DNA from 3 places in the Bacillus hominis genome. Region 1 is predicted to be linked to each of the others. Evidence: predicted binding sites of a transcription regulator. Region 1 holds the regulator's gene; each other region holds the start of a gene.

Evidence for each region. The regulator CtsR, encoded in region 1, represses protease genes until heat stress. The targets are predictions, from matches to a motif close to ATGGTCAATAAAGGTCAAACA.
Region 2: clpB (ATP-dependent chaperone ClpB) is a predicted target of CtsR. The motif match lies at 1,261-1,281, and genes of this name have one in related genera.
Region 3: clpP (ATP-dependent Clp endopeptidase proteolytic subunit ClpP) is a predicted target of CtsR. The motif match lies at 1,872-1,892, and genes of this name have one in related genera.

Annotation. Positions count from the first base shown of each region.
Region 1 covers NZ_JAUCFS010000005.1:91,579-94,859, forward strand. Annotated here, with positions in the region: rRNA gene QUF93_RS02895 (23S ribosomal RNA) at 1-946, shown strand, start outside; rRNA gene rrf (5S ribosomal RNA) at 996-1,111, shown strand; gene ctsR (transcriptional regulator CtsR) at 1,323-1,784, shown strand; gene mcsA (protein-arginine kinase activator protein McsA) at 1,954-2,502, shown strand; gene mcsB (protein-arginine kinase McsB) at 2,507-3,281, shown strand, end outside.
Region 2 covers NZ_JAUCFS010000005.1:1,130,462-1,133,742, reverse strand. Annotated here, with positions in the region: gene clpB (ATP-dependent chaperone ClpB) at 1-1,243, opposite strand, end outside; gene QUF93_RS08120 (YjzC family protein) at 1,417-1,596, opposite strand; gene QUF93_RS08115 (Cof-type HAD-IIB family hydrolase) at 2,088-2,897, shown strand; gene QUF93_RS08110 (hypothetical protein) at 3,002-3,142, shown strand; gene QUF93_RS08105 (DUF3813 domain-containing protein) at 3,143-3,281, shown strand, end outside.
Region 3 covers NZ_JAUCFS010000005.1:4,649,927-4,653,207, forward strand. Annotated here, with positions in the region: gene spoVAD (stage V sporulation protein AD) at 1-244, shown strand, start outside; gene spoVAE (stage V sporulation protein AE) at 241-591, shown strand; gene QUF93_RS26895 (DUF1657 domain-containing protein) at 603-809, shown strand; gene QUF93_RS26900 (DUF421 domain-containing protein) at 830-1,699, shown strand; gene clpP (ATP-dependent Clp endopeptidase proteolytic subunit ClpP) at 1,939-2,520, shown strand; gene QUF93_RS26910 (HPr family phosphocarrier protein) at 2,770-3,018, opposite strand; gene whiA (DNA-binding protein WhiA) at 3,042-3,281, opposite strand, start outside.

The DNA.
Region 1 (3,281 bases):
GTTCCGACCCGCACGAAAGGTGTAACGATTTGGGCACTGTCTCAACCAGAGACTCGGTGAAATTATAGTACCTGTGAAGATGCAGGTTACCCGCGACAGGACGGAAAGACCCCGTGGAGCTTTACTGTAGCCTGATATTGAATTTTGGTACAGTTTGTACAGGATAGGCGGGAGCCATTGAAACCGGAGCGCTAGCTTCGGTGGAGGCGCTGGTGGGATACCGCCCTGACTGTATTGAAATTCTAACCTACGGGTCTTATCGACCCGGGAGACAGTGTCAGGTGGGCAGTTTGACTGGGGCGGTCGCCTCCTAAAGTGTAACGGAGGCGCCCAAAGGTTCCCTCAGAATGGTTGGAAATCATTCGTAGAGTGCAAAGGCATAAGGGAGCTTGACTGCGAGACCTACAAGTCGAGCAGGGACGAAAGTCGGGCTTAGTGATCCGGTGGTTCCGCATGGAAGGGCCATCGCTCAACGGATAAAAGCTACCCCGGGGATAACAGGCTTATCTCCCCCAAGAGTCCACATCGACGGGGAGGTTTGGCACCTCGATGTCGGCTCATCGCATCCTGGGGCTGTAGTCGGTCCCAAGGGTTGGGCTGTTCGCCCATTAAAGCGGTACGCGAGCTGGGTTCAGAACGTCGTGAGACAGTTCGGTCCCTATCCGTCGTGGGCGTAGGAAATTTGAGAGGAGCTGTCCTTAGTACGAGAGGACCGGGATGGACGCACCGCTGGTGTACCAGTTGTTCTGCCAAGGGCATAGCTGGGTAGCTATGTGCGGAAGGGATAAGTGCTGAAAGCATCTAAGCATGAAGCCCCCCTCAAGATGAGATTTCCCATAGCGTAAGCTAGTAAGATCCCTGAAAGATGATCAGGTTGATAGGTTCGAGGTGGAAGCATGGTGACATGTGGAGCTGACGAATACTAATAGATCGAGGACTTAACCATATAATATGAAGCAAATGTTATCTAGTTTTGAAGGAATATGCCTTCATAGTTTGGTGATGATGGCAGAGAGGTCACACCCGTTCCCATACCGAACACGGAAGTTAAGCTCTCTAGCGCCGATGGTAGTTGGGACCTTGTCCCTGTGAGAGTAGGACGTCGCCAAGCAACTAAAACACGAGTCATTTGACTCGTGTTTTTTCGTGTTTTCTTTTATAATTCATAGTAATTTAAAAAATCTTTACTTAAAGAATCGTCCTTTTGATTAAAGATTGTGAAATGTGGCTAGGATAGTGAATAAGCAAAAGAGTTGCAAATTTTTTTAATACGTATATAATTAAAGTCAAAGATAGTCAAAGTCAATAAAGGTGGCGGATAAATGAGAAATATATCTGATATCATTGAGAAATATCTAAAGCAAGTTATTGACTTAAGCAATAATAATGTGATTGAAATCAAGAGGAATGAGATCGCTGATCGATTCGATTGTGTGCCGTCTCAAATCAACTATGTAATCAATACCCGTTTTACACTAGAAAGAGGATTTGTAGTAGAAAGTAAACGAGGTGGAGGGGGTTACATTCGCATTATAAAAGTCAAATTGCATGACGATATAGACATTATTGATCAAATGCTTCATATGATTGATCATAGTGTTGCGCAAGGAAATGCAGAAAGCATGATTATACGTTTAATAGAAGAGGGTATTATAACAAATCGTGAAGCTAAACTTATGCTAAGCGTACTAGATCGTTCTGTATTATTAATGGATGTCCCTTCTCGAGATGAACTTAGGGCTCGAATATTATGCGCAATGTTAAGAACACTGAAATATAAATAAATATAACTTTTGTTAAGAATGATAACTAAGATAATGCAGTTTAATATTGTAGGGATTTTGAAAGATGACATGTGCTTTTACTAAATGGATTAAGAAAAGAGAACAATCTAGTAATGTATGAAAAGTATCATGAGATAGATCGTTCCTGTTGTAAAGGTGGGAGATAGCGATGACTTGTCAAAACTGTAATATAAGACCAGCAACTTTACATTATACAAAAGTAATCAACGAAAAAAAGGCGGAAGTTCATCTTTGCGAGCAATGTGCAGAACAAAGTGGCTATACGTCTTTCTTTCAATCACCGCAGTCTAATTTTTCATTCCATGACCTATTAGCCGGATTATTGCATAGTGAACCAGCAATGTTTGAAGAAGGGCAAGATGCATTTTCAAATACAAATATATCAAGATGTCCGAATTGTAAGATGACATATGAACAATTTACAAAAGTGGGACGCTTTGGGTGTGCTTCTTGTTACGATACATTTAAGGGGCATTTAAAACCATTGTTAAAACGTCTTCACGGTGGGCATACAGAACATTGTGGAAAAATTCCTGAACGTATAGAAGGAAATATCTACTTAAAGAAAGAATTAGATGAACTAAAACTCAATCTGAAACAATATGTACAGAAAGAGGAATTTGAGAAAGCGGCTGAAGTACGAGATAAAATTCGAGGTCTTGAAAATCAGCTTAGTGAGCATAGAGAGGGGGAATAGTTCTATGTCACTGGACAGAATTATGAATGAAGCGATTAGTCCATGGATGAAGGGGGATGGCCCTGATTCTGATATTGTTTTAAGTAGTCGAATTCGTTTGGCTCGTAATTTTAAAAAATATCAATTCTCTACTATGCAAAACGAGGAAGAAGCTAAACAGATTCATGAGTTATTTAAGAAGAAGTTTATAAATAAACCTGTAGAACCTTTTGGGGCGTTTGAACTATTAAAAATGAATGAATTAAATCCTCTTCAAAGGAGAGTTTTAGTTGAGAAGCATTTAATTAGTCCAAATCTTGCAGGAACAGAATACGGAGCATGCCTACTATCAGGAAGTGAACATATAAGTATCATGCTTAATGAAGAGGATCATGTTAGGATTCAGTGCCTGTTTTCAGGTTTGCAGTTATCAGAGGCGCTTCAAAGTGCCAATCAAATAGATAATTGGATCGAGGAACAGGTTGAATATGCTTTTGATGAATCGCTTGGATATATTACGAGTTGCCCCACTAACGTCGGTACAGGATTAAGGGCTTCGGTAATGATTCATTTGCCGGGACTGGTTTTAACGAAAAGAATTAACCGTATTATACAAGTAATTCAAAAATTAGGGCTAGTAGTAAGAGGAATATACGGTGAAGGTAGCGAAGCGTTAGGTAATATATTTCAAGTGTCAAATCAAATGACACTAGGGAAATCAGAAGAAGATATTATTGCAGATTTAAAGAGTGTCATTCAACAAATCATCCATCAAGAAAAAATGGCTAGAGAATTAATTG
Region 2 (3,281 bases), 1.0 Mb from region 1:
ATTCTGTTGGCATAGAATCAATTTCTGTTCGAATTGTTGCACAAGCTTCATCAACAAGATCAATTGCTTTATCTGGTAGGAAACGATCTGAAATATATCGATCTGATAAAACAGATGCTGCTACAATCGCGCGGTCATGAATATTTACACCGTGATAAATTTCAAAACGCTCTTTTAAACCACGTAAAATCGAAATTGTATCCTCAACAGTTGGCTCTTCTGCTAATACTTGTTGGAAACGTCTTTCTAACGCTGGATCTTTCTCAATATATTTACGGTATTCATCTAACGTTGTTGCCCCGATGCAATGCAGTTCACCACGAGCTAGCATTGGTTTTAACATATTTCCTGCATCCATCGCTCCTTCTGTTTTACCAGCGCCGACAATTGTATGCAGTTCATCAATGAATAATAGAATGCGGCCTTCGCTCTTTTTAATTTCATTTAATACAGCTTGCAGACGTTCTTCAAACTCACCGCGGAATTTTGCTCCGGCCACAAGTGCACTCATATCTAAAGCGAAAATTGTTCTATCTTTTAATCCTTCCGGTACATCTTTTTTCACAATACGCTGTGCTAATCCTTCAACGATTGCTGTTTTCCCAACACCTGGTTCCCCGATTAAAACAGGGTTGTTTTTCGTTTTACGTGAAAGAATACGGATCACGCGGCGAATTTCACTATCTCGGCCAATTACAGGATCAATTTTCCCCGCTCTTACTTCAGCCACTAAATCACGGCCATATTTTTCTAACGCTTCATAAGTTGCTTCTGGATTTTGACTAGTCACTCTTTGATTCCCCCGAACTGTCATTAAAGACTGTAATAAGTTGTTTTTCGTAATATGAAATTTTGTAAATAATTGATTTATATCGCCTTTTTCTTCAGAAAAAGCAAGCAATACATGTTCTATTGAAATATAATCATCTTGTAATTTTTCTGCTTCTTTTCCTGCTCTCACAAGCAGTTGTTGCAAAGCACCTGTTACATATAATTTCCCTGCCTCTGCCCCGCTTCCAGTTACAGAAGGCTTTTTCTTAATTAAATTTTCGGCGCCTTGCTTTAACGCTTCTATATCGACATTCATTTTTTGAAAAATACGTACTGTTAATCCGTCTTGCTGCTCTAATAACGTAAGCAATAGATGAACAGTATCTACTTCTTGATGATGATGAGATACCGCTAAAGATTGAGCACTCATAATCGCTTCCTGTGTTTTCGTTGTCATTTGATTTAAGTCCATCTTTACAGCCCTCCAAATGTTTGACTTTCTTTGACCTTTAATTTGATTATACGCCAACTGACTTTTTTATACAATAATTTTGCTTATGTAGTTCAAACTTATTATTGGAAAAAGAAAAAAGTAACATTCATTTCCCTAATCAAAAAAAGCCGCAATAACGATTGCGGCTTCTGTTACGGTTTTCTTTTATATGTCCACTGACGGTTATGATTTGCGTTCTCCGGAAACCTTTCCCCGGCAGTTAATTTCACCATTTGTGGATCTTTCACCATACTTCCCGTTTCACCAATTTCTACGTAAATGCCATCATTTGGCGCCTTTTGCCCTGAACGAAACCTGCGATTTTGTCCCATTTCCATTCTCCTTCCATGACGTCTTGCCTCATTAGTATATCCATTTTAAAAGAAAGCTTTTCTGTCATGTTTAGGAAACATGTACTACCGTTTACTCACGTACATATATATAATTACACAAGCTTAAGCAGGAATTATTGGCATATTTGTTGAAAAAAAAGAAACCAACCAAAGTTTAGGCCAGTTTCAAAGGAGAGTCAAACATATACGAGAAGATTACATGTTCATTATAAGCCTCCTCATACGAGCAATGTAACCCTTTTCACAATTTGTACATAATGAAAGAAACATTATTTGAACTTTCCGAAAAGTTATTGACTTTTCTGCATTTCCAGTGAGAAATAGTAGACACCACAGCACTTTGCGACGTAAGATGGATATATAGTGAAATTTCCATCTATGGTGGTCTCACCCAGTCTAACCTCTTATTTCTGCATATTAAAAACGGAAATACAGATAGATACAAAAAAATTATTATAAGAGGTGAAATTATGAGTAAACAACATTTAATCGCATTAGACTTAGACGGCACTTTATTAACAGACAACAAAATAATTTCCACTCGAACGAAACAGACAATTGCAAAAGCAAAGGAACAAGGACATATCGTCGTCATTTCAACGGGACGTCCATTCCGTGCTAGTTTTGATTATTATAAAGAACTTAATCTTAATACACCGATTGTAAACTTTAATGGCGCTTACGTGCATCACCCTCTTGATTCAAATTGGGGAACACATCATTCTCCTCTTGAACTTTCAACAGCGCAAGAAATCGTCCGAGCTTGCTTTGAGTTCGGCGTGAAAAATGTCTATGCTGAAGTCATGGATGATGTATATGTCCGTGAAATTGATGAAGATAAAAAACATATTTTTGAATTCGGCTCTCCTAAGATTTTCACAGGAGATTTATTAAATATTTTAAACGACCATCCAACTTGCTTATTAATCGATGCACATGACGAGCATTCTGCTGCAATCCGCCAACATTTAACAGATATGCATGCTGAAGTCATCGACCATAGAAAATGGGGTGCGCCTTGGCCAATTATTGAAATTGTAAAAAGCGGATTAAATAAAGCTGTCGGATTACAAAAAATTTCAGGCCATTATAATATTCCTAAAGAGCGAATTATCGCTTTTGGTGATGAGGATAACGACTTTGAAATGATCGAATTTGCTGGTCATGGAATCGCAATGGGTAATGCAATTCCTGAATTAAAATCACTCGCAAATCATACGACATTAACGAATGAAGAAGATGGTATCGCTCTATATTTAGAAGAGGTTCTTGGGTTGTAATCTAAAAATTCCCTGCTTATAGTTTTCGCCAAACGCTCATACTATTATTAGACGCAAAAGTCAGCGCGTCAATTGTTTTCAGCTGAATAAAGGGGGTTTTTCGAATGGGTAAAAAGAACAAATCAAAACGTTTTATCCAACAAGGAGCCGATGCTGTTATGAAGCATGATGCAAGATTCCCGTACAGAGGTACATTAGCTGAGGCAGAAAAAGCGAGAAGTAACTCTTCGTTTGGAGGGGTTTAAATGGGGAACTTACTATTCCAACAAGCTAGAGACGCTGTTGCAAGTGCCGTTTCTTGTTCAAGTGGCGCTGAACAACAGGAACTCGTTTATAGAGCAAAAAACTCTTTGCACTCTGCTTATGCAAACTCTTCAACTGCTG
Region 3 (3,281 bases), 4.6 Mb from region 1:
TCAAGATTGCGGACTACTCATTTATAGAGAAGGTCAGCCTGTAATAGCCGGCGGGAGTGGCCCAGGCTGTTCAGCGACAGTCGTGTACGGGCATTTATTAAATAGAATGAAAAAAGGAGAATTCAAAAGGATACTCGTTGTTGCGACAGGTGCTTTACTATCTCCTCTTACATTCCAACAAGAAGAAACAATTCCGTGTATCGCTCACGCTGTTTCGATTGAATTTGGAGGTGCATTGCAATGATTTTTTTCTGGGCTTTCGTCATTGGTGGGCTTATATGTGTAATTGGTCAACTTATGTTTGATGTCGGTAAACTTACTCCTGCCCATACAATGGCAACACTCGTTGTTGCTGGAGCTATATTAGATGGATTCAATCTGTATGAACCATTAATTGATTTCGCTGGAGCTGGGGCAACTGTACCGATTACAAGTTTCGGTAACGCCCTCGTTCACGGCGCGATGGAAGAAGCTGCAAAACATGGAATTGTTGGCGTCATTACCGGCATGTTTAAAGTAACGAGCGCCGGTGTATCAGCAGCTATTATTTTCGGGTTCATTGGCGCATTGCTATTCAAACCGAAAGGATAAGGAGTGTTTGTATGACTGTTATCGCTAGCGTAAAAACTTGTCTTGCTAGTTTAAGGGGCGCTCAAGCAAGCTTAAGCTCTCTTTCGCTAAATTCTACAGACGACGAAGCAAAACGCGTATTTCATGAATGTATGTTAGAAATGGACAGTGTTATCGCTGATTTAAAGGATAGAGTTTCATTATTAGAACGTGAAGAACCTCAATATAAAGGGTTTTAAGTAGACTGGAGGAAACGACTATGTCTCACCTGCCTGAATGGACACTTGTCATTCTTCGCTCTGTATTCATATTAATTATTTTATTCACTATTACAAAATGCTTAGGAAAAAGGCAACTCTCTCAGCTTTCCTTTTTTGAATACATAGCGGGAATGACAATCGGTGATATCGCCGCTCAAATAGCTACAGGGCTTGACCAAAAATTTTTCCATGGTGTCTTTGCAATACTTATTTTCGCTTCGGTACCTTTTTTTGTCGGAATTCTTTCCTTAAAAAACAAAACTGCTAGAGATTTTTTTGAAGGGAAGTCTACAGTTTTAATAAAGGATGGCAAAGTACTTGAGGATAATTTAAAGAAAGAAAAATATACAAGCGACGAGTTACTTGAACTTCTTAGAGGAAATGGTGCATTCAGTATAGCTGAAGTCGAATTTGCCGTTTTAGAACCGAGCGGAGAATTAAATGTATTATTAAAGAAAGATGCTCAACCACTTACTGCAAAAGACCTCGGATTAAAAGTGCCGAATGAGAAAGAACCACAAACTGTTATTATGGATGGAAATGTACTAGATGAACCTCTTTCAGCAAGTGGACATAACCGTGCTTGGTTACATTCAGAATTAGAAAAACTCGGTGTTGTCATCGAAAATGTCTTTCTCGCTCAAGTTGACTCATACGGACAACTTACTATCGACATTTATAATGACAAACTTCAAATGCCTTCTCCTCAAAACAAACCTTTACTATTGGCATCTTTAAAAAAATGCCATGCTGATCTTGAGCTATTTTCTTTAGAAACAAAATCGAAATCAGCAAGTGAAATGTATAGTAAAAACGCGAAACAAGTCGAAACAATTTTAAATAAAGTAACCTATCTTTTAAAAGAATAAATACCGAAAGAACGCTTCAGTAAAAAGGCGTTCTTTTGCCTTTTCTACACCTTTAATCACGTTTAAATTTATGTAATTCGGTTATGATGTTGAAGATACATAAGCAGGGAATTTTAAAAACATAGCGAATAAATCATGATACAACTACATATTTTTTGATTTAAAGTGGTTTCGTTTGACCTTCATTGACCATAATTGTATTATAAGACTAAGAAAGCTTTTAAAGGAGGAAATAACAGATGAATTTAATTCCTACAGTAATTGAACAAACAAATCGTGGAGAACGCGCTTACGATATTTACTCTCGACTATTAAAAGACCGCATCATTATGCTTGGTAGCGCAATTGATGACAACGTAGCAAACTCAATCGTTTCCCAGCTTTTATTCTTGGAATCTCAAGATCCAGAAAAAGATATTCACATCTATATCAACAGCCCTGGTGGTTCTATCACAGCTGGTATGGCAATTTACGATACAATGCAGTTTATTAAACCACAAGTATCAACAATCTGTATCGGTATGGCTGCATCTATGGGTGCATTCTTACTTGCAGCAGGTGAAAAAGGAAAACGTTACGCACTTCCAAACAGTGAAGTAATGATTCACCAACCACTCGGCGGTGCACAAGGTCAAGCGACTGAAATCGAAATCGCTGCAAAACGTATCCTATTCTTACGTGAAAAATTAAACCAAATTCTTGCTGACCGCACAGGTCAACCACTTGAAGTTCTACAACGCGACACAGACCGCGACAACTTCATGACAGCAGAAAGAGCTCTAGAATACGGCTTAATCGATAAGATCTTTACAAATCGTTAATAACTACTAAAAGCGGAAGCGGCTCGTTCAGAATCGCAGGGCGTTGGAGCCCTGGTTCCGAGGCGCTTTTTGCCTCGAATGAAGGGGCGAAACGACCGGAGATTCTAGCCGCTGGAGCTAGATATAACAAAAAGCAGAAGCGCCCTATTACAGGGCGCTTCTTTATTATCATGTACTTCCATCAATTAAACTCAACCCACAAACAAACAACAAAATAAAGAAAAGCTATCGCACATTCGCGATAGCCTTTTATTGTACATATGCAGCTAATGCTTCCAAAGCCTCTTCTGCATCTGAACCTTCTGTTGTGATTGTAATCATGCTACCAGTTCCGATTGCTAAGCTCATAATCCCCATTATGCTCTTTGCATTAACTGCCTTTCCATCTTTCTCAATGAAAATATCAGAATGAAAACGATTTGCTTCTTGTACAAACAACGCAGCCGGACGTGCTTGTAAGCCGTTTTTTAATGCAACTTTAACCAATTTTTGAACCACAGCTCCATTTCCCCTTTAACCTCTTATTTTTTTGCTACTGTTTCCCCCGCGCGTAATTTCTCTGCAATTTCATCGATTTTACGCAAACGATGATTAATACCCGATTTACTAATTTTCCCCCCGGATACCATCTCACCTAACTCTTTCAATGTTACATCTTGATAATCTCTTCGTAACTGTGCAATTTCTCTTAATTTATCTGGCAAAATATCAAGCCCAACCGTCTCATCAATATAGCGGATGTTCTCAATTTGCCTTAGCGC